2 regions of the Aromatoleum aromaticum EbN1 genome follow, and region 2 is predicted to be linked to the other one. Evidence: predicted binding sites of a transcription regulator. Region 2 holds the regulator's gene; the other holds the start of a gene.
What was found. The regulator FNR, encoded in region 2, switches genes on or off when oxygen is low (the NO sensors DNR and NnrR bind a similar motif). The targets are predictions, from matches to a motif close to TTGANCTAGNTCAA.

Region 1: a site for FNR is predicted at 3,912-3,925, ahead of cobA (uroporphyrinogen-III C-methyltransferase). Genes of this name have one in related genera too.

Annotation. Positions count from the first base shown of each region.
Region 1 is NC_006513.1:516,649-523,908, reverse strand. It holds gene EBN1_RS02455 (3'-5' exonuclease) at 1-760, shown strand, start outside; gene EBN1_RS02450 (GlsB/YeaQ/YmgE family stress response membrane protein) at 780-1,022, shown strand; gene EBN1_RS02445 (nitrite reductase) at 1,108-2,844, opposite strand; gene cobA (uroporphyrinogen-III C-methyltransferase) at 2,975-3,805, opposite strand; gene EBN1_RS02435 (c-type cytochrome) at 4,038-4,409, shown strand; gene EBN1_RS02430 (cytochrome D1 domain-containing protein) at 4,457-5,650, shown strand; gene ahbB (siroheme decarboxylase subunit beta) at 5,678-6,715, shown strand; gene EBN1_RS02420 (Lrp/AsnC family transcriptional regulator) at 6,712-7,191, shown strand; gene ahbB (siroheme decarboxylase subunit beta) at 7,188-7,260, shown strand, end outside.
Region 2 is NC_006513.1:3,051,398-3,058,657, reverse strand. It holds gene EBN1_RS14590 (heavy metal translocating P-type ATPase) at 1-2,404, opposite strand, end outside; gene EBN1_RS14585 (sulfite exporter TauE/SafE family protein) at 2,542-3,252, opposite strand; gene hemN (oxygen-independent coproporphyrinogen III oxidase) at 3,352-4,743, opposite strand; gene fnr (fumarate/nitrate reduction transcriptional regulator Fnr) at 4,869-5,609, shown strand; gene EBN1_RS14570 (hemerythrin domain-containing protein) at 5,616-6,167, opposite strand; gene EBN1_RS14565 (SirB2 family protein) at 6,167-6,562, opposite strand; gene EBN1_RS14560 (NnrS family protein) at 6,569-7,260, opposite strand, start outside.

The DNA.
Region 1 (7,260 bases), 1.8 Mb from region 2:
CGTCCCGGATGTCGAAGGCATCCGCGTCCTCAACGGTCTGCCCGACGATCTCGATGATTACGAAGTCGCCGAGTTCGCTTTCCAGCAGCGGCGGGCGGCCAATGGCAGCGACTTCCTCCAGCATCACCTGCAGCGCGTTGTGACGATTTCGTGCGTGCTGCGGGACGCCTCCCAGTTCCGGGTCTTCTCGCTGTCCGAACCGGACTGCACGGAAGGCGAGATCATCCAGCGCTTCTACGACGGCATCGAACGCTTCACGCCGCAGATCGTGTCATGGAATGGCGGGGGTTTCGACCTGCCGGTGCTGCATTACCGCGGCCTGAAACACGGCGTGTCGGCACCGCGGTACTGGGACCAGGGTGAAGGGGATTACCAGGATTCGCGCGATTTCAAGTGGAACAACTACATCGGCCGCTATCACAGCCGGCACCTCGACCTGATGGACCTGCTCGCGCTGTACCAGCCGCGTGCGAACGCACCGCTCGACGAGATGGCGAAGCTGATGGGGTTTCCCGGCAAGCTCGGCATGGACGGTTCCGCAGTGTGGTGCGCGTGGCAGGACGAGCGTGCCGCGGAAATCCGCGATTACTGTGAAACCGATGTCGTCAACACCTACTTGGTGTACCTGGGTTTTCAGCGCATGCGCGGCCGGCTCGATGCGGTGGCGCACGCCGCCGAACTCGCCGTCGTGCGCGAAGCCCTCGGGCGCATCGACGCGCCGCACTGGAAGCAGTTCCTTGCCGCGTGGCCTGAAGTCTGAACCTCAAGGAGATATGCTCATGTCGCTCATCGGGACCATCATCATCGGCTTCATCGTCGGACTCCTTGCACGCCTGCTGCATCCTGGCAAGGATGGCCTCGGGATCATCATGACGACGCTGCTTGGCATCGCGGGAGCGATGCTCGCGACGTACGGCGGACAGTTCCTCGGCCTGTACCGGCCGGGGGAGCCCTCCGGCTTCATCGGCGCGCTTGTCGGCGCGATCATCATTCTGTTCATCGTGACCCGCCTGCGCAAATGATCGGCGCAGAGGGCTGAAAAAAACGGCCAGCGTTGAGCTGGCCGTCTGCATCTCGCGGTCGTGGCGGCATTCGCCGCCATGCAACTCAGTACACGTCGTGCTGGGTGTTATAGATGTTGAAGTGCCCGGTCGGCGTGATCAGCTTCGGATCCTTGATCACGGTCTTCAGTTCGAGCGTCTTGTCGTCGACGACGACGATCGCGGACTCCTTGTCCTTCGCCGACCACACCGAGAACCACACCTCGTTGCCATCCTTGTTGTATTCCGGCTGCACGACCCGCTTCGCGCCGTCGTCCTTCAGCCCCGCCCACTCGGCGATCGGCAGCACCTTCGAACCCGCCTGCAGGTTGCTCAAGTCATATACCGCCACGGTCTGGCTGACCTTGGCTTCCGGATGCAGCGGATTGTCGACATAGAGATGCTTCGACTTCGGGTGGGTCTTGATGAACAACGACCCTCCGCCCTGGCTCTTCAATGTGTCGACCATTTTCCACGCGTACTGCTTGTGCTTCACGGGATCGGTGCCGATCAGCGCGATCGTGTCGTCACCCAGGTGACCGGTTGCCCACACCGGACCGTACTTCGGATGCGTGAAGTTTGCGCCTCGCCCCGGATGCGGGATCTTGCCGACGTCGACAAGGCCGGCGAGCTTGCCGTCCTTCGCATCGATCGCCGCGACCTTGTTCGACTGGTTCGCTGCGACCATGAAGTAGCGCTTCGACGCGTCCCAGCCGCCGTCGTGCAGGTAGGGGGCCGAACCGATCTCGGTCGTCTTCAGGTTCTGGATGTCGGAGTAGTCGACCATCAGCGTCTTGCCGGTTTCCTTGACGTTGACGACGAACTCCGGCTTGAAGTGCGATGCGACGATTGCGGCGACGCGCGGCTCGGGGTGGTATTCCTGCGTATCGACGGTGAGGCCGCGGGTCGAGACGATCTTCTGCGGCTCGAGCGTGTCGCCGTTCATGATGACGAACTGCGGCGGCCAGTACGCGCCGGCGATCGCGTATTTATCCTCGTAGCCCTTGTACTTCGAGGTGTCGACCGAGCGGGCCTCGAGGCCGATGCGGATCTCGGCGACGTTGTCAGGCTTCTCCATCCACAGGTCGATCATGTTGATCTTCGCGTCCCGCCCGATCACGAACAGGTAACGGCCGGATGCCGAGATGCGGGAGATGTGCACCGCGTAGCCGGTCTTGACGATGTTGATGATTTTCTTCGTGTCGCCGTCGATCAGCGCGATCTCGCCGGTGTCGCGCAGCGTCGTCGAGAAGATGTTCGAGATGTTGTAGTCGTTCATCTTCTTATTCGGCCGCTGCTCGGGCGGGACGATGACTTTCCACGTCTCCTTCATTTGCGCCATGCCGAACTCGGGCGGTTGTGGAGGCGACTGCTGGATGTAGCGCGCCATCAGGTCGACATCGTCGTCGCTGAGTTCGCCCGACGTTCCCCAGTTCGGCATCCCGGCGGGAGATCCGTACTTGATGAAGACCTTGAGGTATTCGCTGCCCTTGGGGAGCGTTATGTCGGGGGTCAGCGGCTTGCCGGTGGCGCCCTTGCGCAGTACGCCGTGGCAGCCGGCGCAGCGCTGGAAGTAGATATTCCGCGCCTTGTCGAATTCCACCTTGGTCATCTTGGGAGCGTCGGGATTGATGTCCTGGTACATCTCGACGTCGGCCAGCGGAGAACCGCCGGCTTGGTACTTCGCCTCCGCTTCGCCGACATGTTCCTCGGTATTTGCCTGCGCGTATGCCTGAGACATTGCCATCGGCAGGCTCGCAAGCAGGAATGCACCGGTGGTCCAGCTTCTTCTCTTGCTACTCATGGTCTATCTCCCGTCATAAAGATTTTACGCAACACGGCTGACAGCCGCAGAGATTGAGCTTCTAAAGCGCCGGAATCCTTAACCTTGATCAAATTGCGGTCTTTTCCCGGCGATGACCCAGGGCGGGCGCTCATGCCGTGAGGGCGAGTTCCCGGAATGTGCGATTGTCATGGGCGAGGGAGTGGAGCGACACCACCGAGCCGATCATGATCAGTGCGGGCGATTCGAGCTGGGCGTGGCGTGCGGTGGCGACAAGGCGGTCGATGCGATCAGCGACGATGACCTGCCGGTCCGTCGTGCCAGCGTGAATCACGGCCGCGGGCGTGTCGGCAGGCAGGCCGTGGGCCATCAACTGGTGGCAGATGATTTCGAGCGCCGCGAGCCCCATGTAGATCACGACCGTCTGTTTCGGTCGTGCAAGGGCAGGCCAATCGAGGTTGACCGTGTCGTCCTTGAGATGTCCGGTCGTGAAGATCACCGAGCGGGCGTGGTCGCGATGAGTCAGCGGGATTCCTGTACAGGCTGCGATCCCGCAAGCCGCCGTGATGCCGGGCACGATCTCGCATTCGATGCCGCAGGCCAGCAGTTCCTCCATCTCCTCGCCGCCGCGACCGAACATGAACGGGTCGCCGCCCTTTAGCCTGACTACGTTGGTGCCGGTGCGCGCGAGTTGGACGAGCAGGTGATTGATCTGATCCTGGGGAAGGGCGTGATGTCCCGCCTCCTTACCGGCGTAGATCATTCGCGCCGTGGGGTTGATCAGTTCGAGAATGCCGTCGCCGACGAGGTGGTCGTAGACTACTGCCTGTGCGCCGGCCAGCAGGCGTGCCGCTTTCAGCGTGAGGAGTTCCGGGTCGCCGGGACCGGCGCCGACGAGATACACCTTGCCAGCCCGCGCGACTCGCGTCGGAAGATCGCTACCCCTTACCGCTGGATCGAAGCCGCCGATATTCTTGCTCATTAGAGCTCTCCGCTTATGCCGCGAATATGTGCGCCGCGGCCGATTCGAATGGCGCGAACAGGACGTTCGGGTGTCGCCACTTTATCCCTACTTGTAACCCGGGAAATTAACCGATATCAAGGAGGAGCAGGCTATGTCGCCGCGATACTCGGACGATGGCTGAACGGATACAGGGCGGCCTCCCGTCCAGAATCGCAAACCTTTCCTCCGCGGACTGACGAGGACCCCGAGAATGTTCTGTCGAAGCATCTTGATCGCAGCTTTTCTTCCGGCGCTGGTTTTTCCGGTTCACGCCCAGGGCATTGCTCCCGACGACACACGACAGTCCGAGCTGGTCCATATGGTTCGCCAGGACTGTGGCTCATGTCACGGCCTGACCCTGCAGGGCGGCCTCGGTCCGGCCCTCACTCCGGCGGCGCTGCGGGGAAAACCTCCGGAGGGGCTGATCGCGACGATTGTCGATGGTCGGCCCGGTACGCCAATGCCGTCGTTTCGCGGCCTGGTCGATGAATCGGAGGCTGCCTGGGTCGTGGAACGGCTCGTCGAAGGCTTTCCCGCGGATGGTGGCCCGGCGTCCACCCAACAGACGGCGGGCACGCGGTGACGGCGCCTTCGCCAGTCTGCCCATCGGCACCCGAAAAAGAGAGACGCATGATGTCCGGAAGCAAAGTGAAGCGTGCAGCATTGACTGTCTCGGTGCTCCTGCTGTCGGCGTGCGCTTCCCAACAGCCGGTCGCCTTGCGTGGTACCGGCGATCTCGGCGTCGTCGTCGAGCGCGCGACCGGACAGTTGCAGGTCATCGAGACGACGCATCGTCGGGCGCTCGCGCAGGTTTCGGGCCTCGGCGACCTGTCCCATGCATCGGTGGTGTTTTCACGGGACAGTCGTTATGCCTACGTCTTCGGCCGCGATGGGGGCCTGACGAAGGTGGATCTTCTCACGGCGACGATCGCGAACCGCGTGGTACAGGCCGGCAACGCGATCGGCGGCGCGATTTCCCAGGACGGACGCATCCTCGTCGCGCAGAACTACGAACCGGGCGGAATCAAGGCTTTCGACGCGGACACCCTGGAACTGCTCGCCGATGTGCCGGCCACCTACGGTCTCGATGGCAAGCGCTCGAAAGTCGTCGGGTTGGCCGACCTGCCGGGCAACCGTTTCGTCTATTCGCTGTTCGACGCGAACGAGATCCGGGTCACCGACCTCTCCGATCCGCGGCATCCGAAGACCGAGCGTTACCCATCCGGCAAGCAACCGTACGATGCGCTGGTGACGCCCGACGGGCGCTACTACATCGCCGGGCTGTTCGGCGAGGACGGTCTGTCGATGCTCGACCTGTGGCATCCCGAACTGGGCGTGCGCACGATCCTGCCGGGCTACGGCCGGGGCGAGCAGGCATTGCCGGTGTACAAGATGCCGCATCTGCGCGGCTGGGCCGTTGCCGCGGGACGCGCATACCTGCCGGCGATCGGCCGTCACGAAGTCCTGGTCGTCGAACTCGGCAGCTGGAAGGAGGTTGGGCGGATTCCGGTCAAGAGCCAGCCGGTGTTCGTGATGGCGAGGCCCGACGGCCGCGAAGTGTGGGTCAATTTCGCCTTCCCCGACAACGGCTGGGTCCAGGTGATCGATACAGTCGGAAACAGCGTCGTCGATACGCTGCAGCCCGGCCGGGCGATTCTTCACATGGAGTTTGCACCGAAAGGCGAGGAGGTCTGGGTGTCTGCGCGTGACGACAACAAGGTCGTGATCTACGGCACCGCGAAGCGCGACAAGCGCGCCGAACTCCCCGCCGCCAGCCCGAGCGGCATTTTCTTCACCAGCCGCGCCTTCCGGACAGGTTTTTAGGACATGCCTTGCACGAGCGCCACGCAGATGTGCATCACGACGATGGCCGGGCCCGGAGCGGTTCATCAACCCCATACGGCCACGTTTCGCCTGTTGAATGACTACCAACGCGGGTTTCCCCTCGTTTCCGAGCCGTTTGCCGCGATCGGCGCGGAATGCGGATTGGGCGAGCCGGCCGTTCTCGCCGCGCTGCAGAACTGGCTGGACTCCGGCGTCGTCAGCCGGGTGGGAGCGGTATTCGCGCCGCGGCGCGTCGGCGCGAGCGCGCTGGCGGCGCTCGCAGCGCCCCTGTCCCGACTCGAGTCGATTGCAGCCCGCGTCAGCGCGGTGCCGGAAGTCAATCACAATTACCAGCGCGAACATCCGCTCAATCTGTGGTTTGTGATCACCGCTGCGTCGGAACAGCGATTGCGACAGATCGCCGCGGAAATCGAGCGGGACACCGGCTGCCGCGTCGTCGTGCTGCCCCTCGAAGAGGAGTTCCACATCGACCTCGGCTTCGATCTCGGCGGTGCCGTGCGCCGCGCTGCCAGCGTTGCGACGGGGGATTTGCTCTCCATCGGCGAAACGCCCTGCGCGCTGCCGGGCATCGAGCGCCGGTTGATGCTCGCCTTGCAGTCGGGATTGCCGTTGCTGCCGCGGCCGTTCGACGCGCTGGGGCGCAGCGTCGGGCTCAGCGAAGCGATGGTCATCGACTTGATCGCGTCGTGGCTCGAAAACGGCCTGATCAAGCGTTTCGGAATCGTCGTGCGCCACCATGAGCTCGGTTTTTGCGCGAACGCGATGTGCGTGTGGGACGTGCCGGACGACCAGGTCAGCGAACTGGGCCGCAGTCTCGCAGCCGAGCCTGCAGTAACGCTTTGCTACCGTCGCAGCCGCGTCCTGCCGGACTGGCCGTACAACCTGTTCTGCATGATCCATGGCAAATCGCGCGAAGTGGTGCTCGACGTGCGCGAAGCCATCGCTGCGCGCCACTGCATGAATCGCTGGCCCGGCGCAGTGCTGTTCAGCACCCGGCGGTTCAAGCAGCAGGGCGCACGTTATCTGGCGGACGGCGACGCATGAGCCGGGCGACCGCGAAGGGGCAGACGCCGCTGCTCGACGACACCGACCGGGCACTGATCAACATGCTGCAAGGGGATTTTCCGCTGGTGCGCAACCCGTTCGCCGACGTCGCCATCCGGCTCGGGATCGACCAGGGGCAAGTCATCGACCGGCTGCAGCGCCTGCTCGATCAGCGGGTGCTGACCCGGTTCGGCCCGATGTTCCAGATCGAACGGATCGGCGGCGCGTTCTGCCTTGCGGCGATCAGCGTGCCGGAAGCCGATTTCGAGCGCGTCACGGCCCAAGTGAATGCCTTCGCCGAAGTGGCGCACAACTACCGTCGCGACCACGCGCTCAACATGTGGTTCGTCCTGGCGACCGAAACCCCGCAGGGCATCGCCGCGACGGCAAGACGGATCGAAGCTGCGACCGGGCTGCCGGTGTTCCTGTTTCCGAAGGAACGGGAGTACTTCGTCGAAATGAAGCTGGAGGCATGATGGCAGCGCACCGGGAAAATCCCGTCCTGCAGGACCCGAACGACCCCGCTACAGTGCCCGGTGTCGGCT
Region 2 (7,260 bases):
CTGGCCGCCACCGTTTGAGCAACAGTGAATTGGTGACGACCGACACCGAACTCATCGCCATCGCCGCACCGGCGATCACCGGATTGAGCAATCCGAACGCAGCGAGCGGGATGCCGAGTATGTTGTAGATGAACGCGAAAAAGAGATTCTGCCGGATCTTGGACAAGGTCGCGCGCGACAAGTCGATCGCGTCGGCGACACCGTGCAGGCTGTTCCTCACCAGCGTGATGTCGGCCGCTTCGACCGCAACGTCCGCCCCGACCCCGATCGCGAACGACACATCCGCTGCGGCGAGCGCCGGCGCGTCGTTGATGCCGTCGCCGGCCATCCCGACCCGTTCACCGCCCTGAGCGAAAGTCTGCACCGCGGCCGCCTTGTCTGCCGGCATCACGCCTGCCTGCCACTCGTCGACACCGGTTTCGCGAGCGATTGCGGCCGCCGTGGCAGCGTGATCGCCGGTCAGCATCACGACCCGCAGGCCGCGGGCCTTCAAGCGCGCCACGGCGCTCGCCGAATCCTGCCGCACGCGATCGGCGACCGCGATCACGCCTGCGCACCGGCCGTCGACTGCGACCGCGACCATCGTCTTGCCGGCCGCTGCGAGGCTCTCCCAGGAGACGCCCGCCATGTCGATGCCGCGCTCGGCGAGGAAAGCGGGAGTACCGAGCACGACGTCCCGTCCATCGACCCGGCCTGACAGTCCCTTGCCCGGCTCGGCGAGGCTGTCCCCGGCCGACGCAATCATCGCGCCCATCGCCCGCGCCTCCGCAACGACCGCTGTAGCGATCGGGTGTGCGCTCGCCTGCTCCAGCGCTGCCGCAATGCCGAGCAGGCCGGCGCGGTCCCATCCGTCAGCCGGCACGACATCGCTGACCGCCGGCGTGCCTTCGGTCAGCGTGCCCGTCTTGTCCACCACCAGCACGCGGATTTTCTCGGCCAGTTCGAGCGCTTCGGCGTTCTTTACCAGCATGCCCGCACGCGCGCCCTGCCCTGTTCCGACCATGATCGCCGTCGGCGTCGCGAGCCCCAGCGCGCACGGGCATGCGATCACGAGCACGGCAACTGCGCTGATCAGCGCCTGCGCGAAGTCCCCGCCGAGCCACCACCACGAGACGAACGTGACGACGGCGATGCCGACCACCACCGGCACGAACACTGCCGCGATGCGGTCGGCGAGGCGCTGCACCGGCGCTTTCGAGCCTTGCGCCTGCTCGACCATGCGGATGATGCCGGCGAGCAGCGTGTGGGCGCCGACGCCGGTCGCTCGACAGCGCAACACGCCTTCCCCGTTGAGCGTCGCGGCGAACACCTTGTCACCGGCCCGCTTGTCGATCGGCATGCTCTCGCCGGTCAGCATCGCCTCGTTGAGCGCCGACGCTCCGGACACGACTTCGCCATCGACAGGCACGGCATCTCCCGGCCGCACCACGAACAGGTCCGCCGGCTTCAGGCTGTCGACGGGAACCGCGACCAGTTCGCCGCCGCGCTCGACATGCGCGACCCTGGGCTGCAGGCGCAGCAGTGCATCGAGCGCAGCGGTGGTGCGGGCTTTCGCGCGCGCCTCCAGCAGCTTGCCGAGCAGAATCAGCGTGATGATCATCGCGGACGCTTCGTAATACACATGCAGGTCATGGCGGCCGAACAGCGTGACGATGGCGCTGTAGCTCCAGGCCATGCTCGTGCCGAGCACGACCAGCACGTCCATGTTCGCCCCGCCGCCTCGCACCGAGGACCAGGCGCCGCGGTAAAAGCGCGCGCCGATCCAGAACTGCACCGGCGTCGCGAGCATCAACTGCAGCCAGCGCGGCAGGAACTCATGGTGTGCGTCAGCCGCCCACCCCCCACCGAACATCGCGGGCATCTGGGCGGCGAGCGGCAGCGTCAGCAGCACAGCGATCCAGAAGTGCCGCAGCTCGGCTTTCCACACCGCCGCCTGCCGCAGACGCACCTGTTCCCTGTCCGCAAGTCCGGTTTCCGCCGCAGCAAAACCGGCGCGCTGGACGGCATCCTTCAGCGCCTCGGTCGTTACCAGACCGGGCTGGTAACGCACAGTGGCGCGCTCGGTCGCGAAATTCACCGCCGCCTCGACGCCCGGCAGCCGGTTGAGGACTTTTTCGAGCCGGGCGGCGCATGCGGCGCAAGTCATGCCTGAAATCGCCAGCTCGAGCGTCGCCGCCGGAACATCGAAACCCGCCTTGCGGATCGCCGCGACGACCTCCGCCGGGCCTGCCTCGGCGGCAGAGAAGTTGACGCGCGCTTTCTCGGCTGCGAGATTCACGTTCGCACTGACGCCGGGCAGGCGGTTCAGCACTTTCTCGATCCGTGCAGCGCAAGCGGCGCAGGTCATGCCCGACACCGGCAGTTCGATCGCAGCGTGGCGCGGATCCATCACGGGATTGTTCATTGGTCGACTCCACATGTCGAAGATCAGCGGCCCCGTGGATGTCTAGCGGCTCACACCCTATCGCACGCATCCCGGGCAGCAACTCCGATCGACGAACCGGTATCGCAATAAAGAAACAGCCCGCCCGACGACTGCATTCAGACTTCGCAGACCACCCCGCTCCATAGCTTGCCCCCGAGCGTCGGCGCGTTGAACAGCCCGAATACTCCGAACCCGAGCACCAGCAAACCGGCGGCGAAGCGAACCTTGCCGTTGCGCGTGACATCCCTGAAGCGTTTGAAGAGCATTCCAGCCAGCATCAGGTTCGGCAGCGTCCCGAGCCCGAAGGCGAGCATCAGGCCGGCACCGCGCTCCGCCGAGCCGGTGACGAGCGCAGTGGTCAGCACGCTGTAAACGAGGCCGCATGGCAGGAACCCCCACAGCAGGCCAAGCGGCAGCGCCTGAGCCGCCGAACGTGCCGGCAGGAAGCGCCGCGTCAGGGGTTGAACCACCCGCCACAGCCGCAGCCCCACCCGCTCCACCGGAGTCAATAGACGCGTGAAGCCTGTCAGGTACAAGCCGAGCGCGATGAGCATCAGGTTCGCCAGTACGTAGAGGCCAAGCTGGACCGGCAGCACGTCGTTGAACAGCAGCCCGACCGTGCCGAGCGCGCCGAGCACCGCGCCCAGCAAGGTGTAGGTGGCGATGCGCCCGAGATTGTAGGCGAGGTGGATCGGCCACTGCCGACGCGTATCGCCCGGCATGCGCACCGAGGTCATCGCCCCGACGATTCCCCCGCACATGCTTACGCAATGGGTTCCGCCGAGCAGGCCGATGAGGAAAACTGCGATATAACCGGTTTCAGGCATCAGGTAGCGTCGAATACAAGCGAAAGCGACGCGGAACCCGCGTCACAGAAAACGCTTCTATTCTAACACTCCCCCGGCCGGGCTCCGGCCGGGGTGCGGTCAGATCACCTTGGAGTAGCGGGGGCGCTCCCGATCGGCCCGCAGATACCGGTCGAACACCATCGCGATGCCGCGCACCAGGAGACGCCCCGCCGGCATGACGCTGATCCACTTGTCGGTAACCTCGACAAGTCCTGCCTCTTCCATCGCACGAAGGTCCTGCAATTCCTCGGCGAAATATTCGTTGAACTGGATCAGGTGCGCGATTTCGATCGAATCGATCGAAAGTTCGAAATGACACATCAGAGCCTGGATGATCGAACGGCGCAGCAGGTCGTCGGCTGTCAGCTCGATACCGCGCAGCACCGGCAGTTCGTCGCGATCGAGCGCGTCGTAATATTCATCGAGCGACTTGAAATTTTGCGAATATACCGGTCCGATCTTGCCGATCGCGGACACGCCGAACGCAAGCAGGTCGCATTCGGCCTGCGTCGAATAGCCCTGGAAGTTCCGGTGCAGCCGGCCCTGGCGCTGCGCGACGGTCAACTCGTCGTCCGGCTTCGCGAAGTGATCCATGCCGATATACACGTAGCCCGCTTCGGTCAGCCGGCGGATCGCCAGCTGCAGGATCTGCAGCTTCGTGTCCGAAGTGGGCATATCGACGACGGTGATGCGCCGTTGCGGCTTGAACAGTCCCGGCAGATGCGCATAGCTGTAAAGCGAAACGCGATCCGGGGACAGCGCAAGGACCTGTTCGAGCGTACGGTTGAAGCTGATGATGTTCTGTTTCGGCAACCCGTAGATCAGATCCAGGCTGATCGACTTGAAACCGGTTGCCCGGGCCGAGTCGATGACCAGCTTGGTTTCGTCGAAGCTCTGCACGCGATTGACCGCGACCTGAACGTCTTCGTTGAAGTCCTGGACCCCGACGCTCATGCGGTTGAAACCCAGGTCGGCAAGCAGCTTGACGGTTTCGAAGTCGACCTTGCGCGGGTCCACTTCAATCGAATATTCGCCGTTCGGCACCAGAGTGAAGCGTGAGCGGACCGAATCCATGAGCTGGCGCAGCTCGTCGTGCGAAAGGAAAGTCGGCGTTCCTCCGCCGAGGTGCAACTGGGTGACCTGATGGCTGCCGCCCAGCGCCTCGGCCTGCATGCCGATTTCTTTATCCAGGTATTTCAGGTACTTGGCGGAACGGGCATGATCTTTCGTGATGATCTTGTTACACGCGCAGTAGTAGCAAATCGTGTTACAAAATGGGATGTGGAAGTATAATGAAAGAGGCTTGCTTACCCCGCCCACTGCACGCTGGGCAAGCCAGTCCCGGAGGGCGCGGTGATCGAAGGCTTCGACGAAGCGATCGGCGGTCGGATACGACGTATAGCGCGGCCCGTTGATATCGAAGCGGCGTATCAGCTGCGGGTCGAATACAAGATCGTTCTGGCTGGTCATGGTTGTATCGCTCGGGTGCGTTTCGTACGATCGCAAAAAGCAGCGCCGTGGGGGTTGACGTGGATCAACGGACTTCCCTGGCAATCGTAAATCGGACTTGAACAGAGGGCATTATTATCGTGCAAATGAAGGCCACGGTGCCAATTACGGTAGCCAGTCTGAAAGTCGCGTGTTCCCAGTGCAACCTGGTCGAGCTGTGTCTGCCGTTCGGCATGTCCGAAAACGAGATCGACCGCCTCGACGAACTCGTCGGAGCGCGTCGCAAGATCAAGCGCCAGCACCACCTCTATCGCGCGGGCGACCCTTTCGAGGCGATCTACGCGATCCGCGCGGGTTCGTTCAAGACGAACGTGCTGCTTGAAGACGGACGCGAGCAGGTCACCGGTTTCCAGATGACCGGGGAGATGCTCGGGCTCGACGGCATCAGCACGGAACTGCATTCGTGCAATGCAATCGCGCTCGAGGACAGCGAAGTTTGCGTGATCGCTTACGGCAAGCTCGAAGAGCTGTCGCGCGTCGTCGAAGGTCTGCAGCATCAGTTCCACAAGGTGATGAGCCGCGAGATCGTCCGTGACCATGGCGTCATGACGCTGCTCGGTTCGATGCGCGCTGAAGAGCGCCTGGCGGCGTTCCTGCTGAACATGTCGCAGCGCTTCACCGCGCGCGGCTTCTCAGCGGCGGAATTCCACCTGCGGATGACGCGCGAGGAAATCGGCTCGTATCTGGGGCTGAAGCTGGAGACCGTGTCACGGGCGTTCTCGAAGTTCCAGGAAGAGGGACTGATCGCCGTCCAGCAAAAGCACATCCGCATTCTCAATATCTGCGGCCTGAAAAAGCTGATCCACCACCCGTCGCCGCGGGGCTGACCCGCATCAGGAACTGCGCGGCGGCGCGTCCTGCCGCCGTCGCGCGGTCATCGTCGCAGTCAGGGCGGCAACGTCCTGCTCCGTCAACAACTCGCGCGCATAGGGGAGCAGTTCGCCCTCTTCGCGCTCCATGTGGCGTCGGTAACGAGCCGTGAACTGCTCGACCTCCGCAGCCGACAGTTGCGCCGGCTCGCCGCGGGAAATCGGATCGAGCTTCGCCCGGATTGCCGCCCACGCCGCGAACATTTCCTGGTGGTCCGCCAGTATCCAGTCGATCAGCTCGTGGAGCGCTTCCCGGCGCCCGCCATCGACACGCGCGCGCAGAACCGGGAACAGGTCGTCTTCCTCGTCGAGATGATGATTGACGGCAGCCAGGTCGAAGTAACGCATCACGTTGGCTGCTGCCTGTTGTGCCTGTCGGTCGGCGCCATGCTCGGGCAGCCACGCCGCGAGGCGCGACAGTGTCGTGAGCTGCGCCTGCAGACGCCCGTGGCAGGCTTCGAGCATTTCGAGCGGCGTTTCCAGGCCGGGAGCAACGGGTATCAGGGAATCAGCCATCAGAAAGCTCCGGTAAGAACAAGAAAGCCGGCCGCATTCTTCGTCAACGCGACCGACACGATCCATGAAAAGACGAGCAATGCGCAGATCAGCGCGAAGATGCGTATGCCCATCGTCGCGCCACCGCGCAGCGCTATGTAGCCGAGCACCACGTAGACGACCAGCCCGATCACCTTCGCCGTGACCCACGGAGCGACGAACGGGTACTGCGCGCTCAGCACGGCGAGCGTGATCGCGCTGGCGAGAAACACGGTATCGACCACGTGCGGCACAACGCGGGTCGCGCGGTGATCGAGCAGCGGGCTGCGCCGCATCATCCAGATCCCCTGCAGCAGGAATCCCGACCCGCTCAGCATCGCACATAGGATGTGCAGGTGTTTGATCGCAGCGTACACCGCACTTCACCCCGGCCGGCCGTCACTGCGCGGGCGCAGATAAACGGGCAGATAGCGGGTTCCCCACAAGCCGAACACGCCGATCCAGCCGAGCGCCGCCGCGAGCATCACGCCGCTCGACCAGGAAGGCGGCACCAGTTCGCCGGCCACGCGCACCACCACGACGAGTTCGAGCCCGAGGAACAGCGACCACGTCAGCTTGTCCGCCACGAGCTTGCCGCCCGAATGTCCCAAAGTCACTCTCGACACCATTCCCAGCAGCACCGAGCCGAAGAATCCGACACCCAGCGCGTGCAGCGGCGCGAGGCCGAGCCATGCATGGCCGAACAGCGCAGCGACGCCCTGCAGCGTCGACAGCAGGAAAGCGATCCCGAGCCACGCGAAACCGATGTGCAGCATCCCCAAGAGGGGCACGCGCAACGCCGGGATGAGGCGCCATTGCACCGACAGCCACAGCGCAGTCGCCGCCGCCGGCGCATCGACGATCCACGTCATCGCACCGAATCCCGCCATCGCCAGCGCGCCGTGGATGACACTCGCCCCCAGCACGATGCCGAGCGCCCAGCGCGGACGGACAACGACGTAATCCTTGACGATGTTGCTGGAAAAAAACGGAATCATGCGGTGACAGACCGTAAAGAACACCGGCAGCAGGCACCACCACACTCCGAGGCCGATGGCCACACGCCCCCAGACGC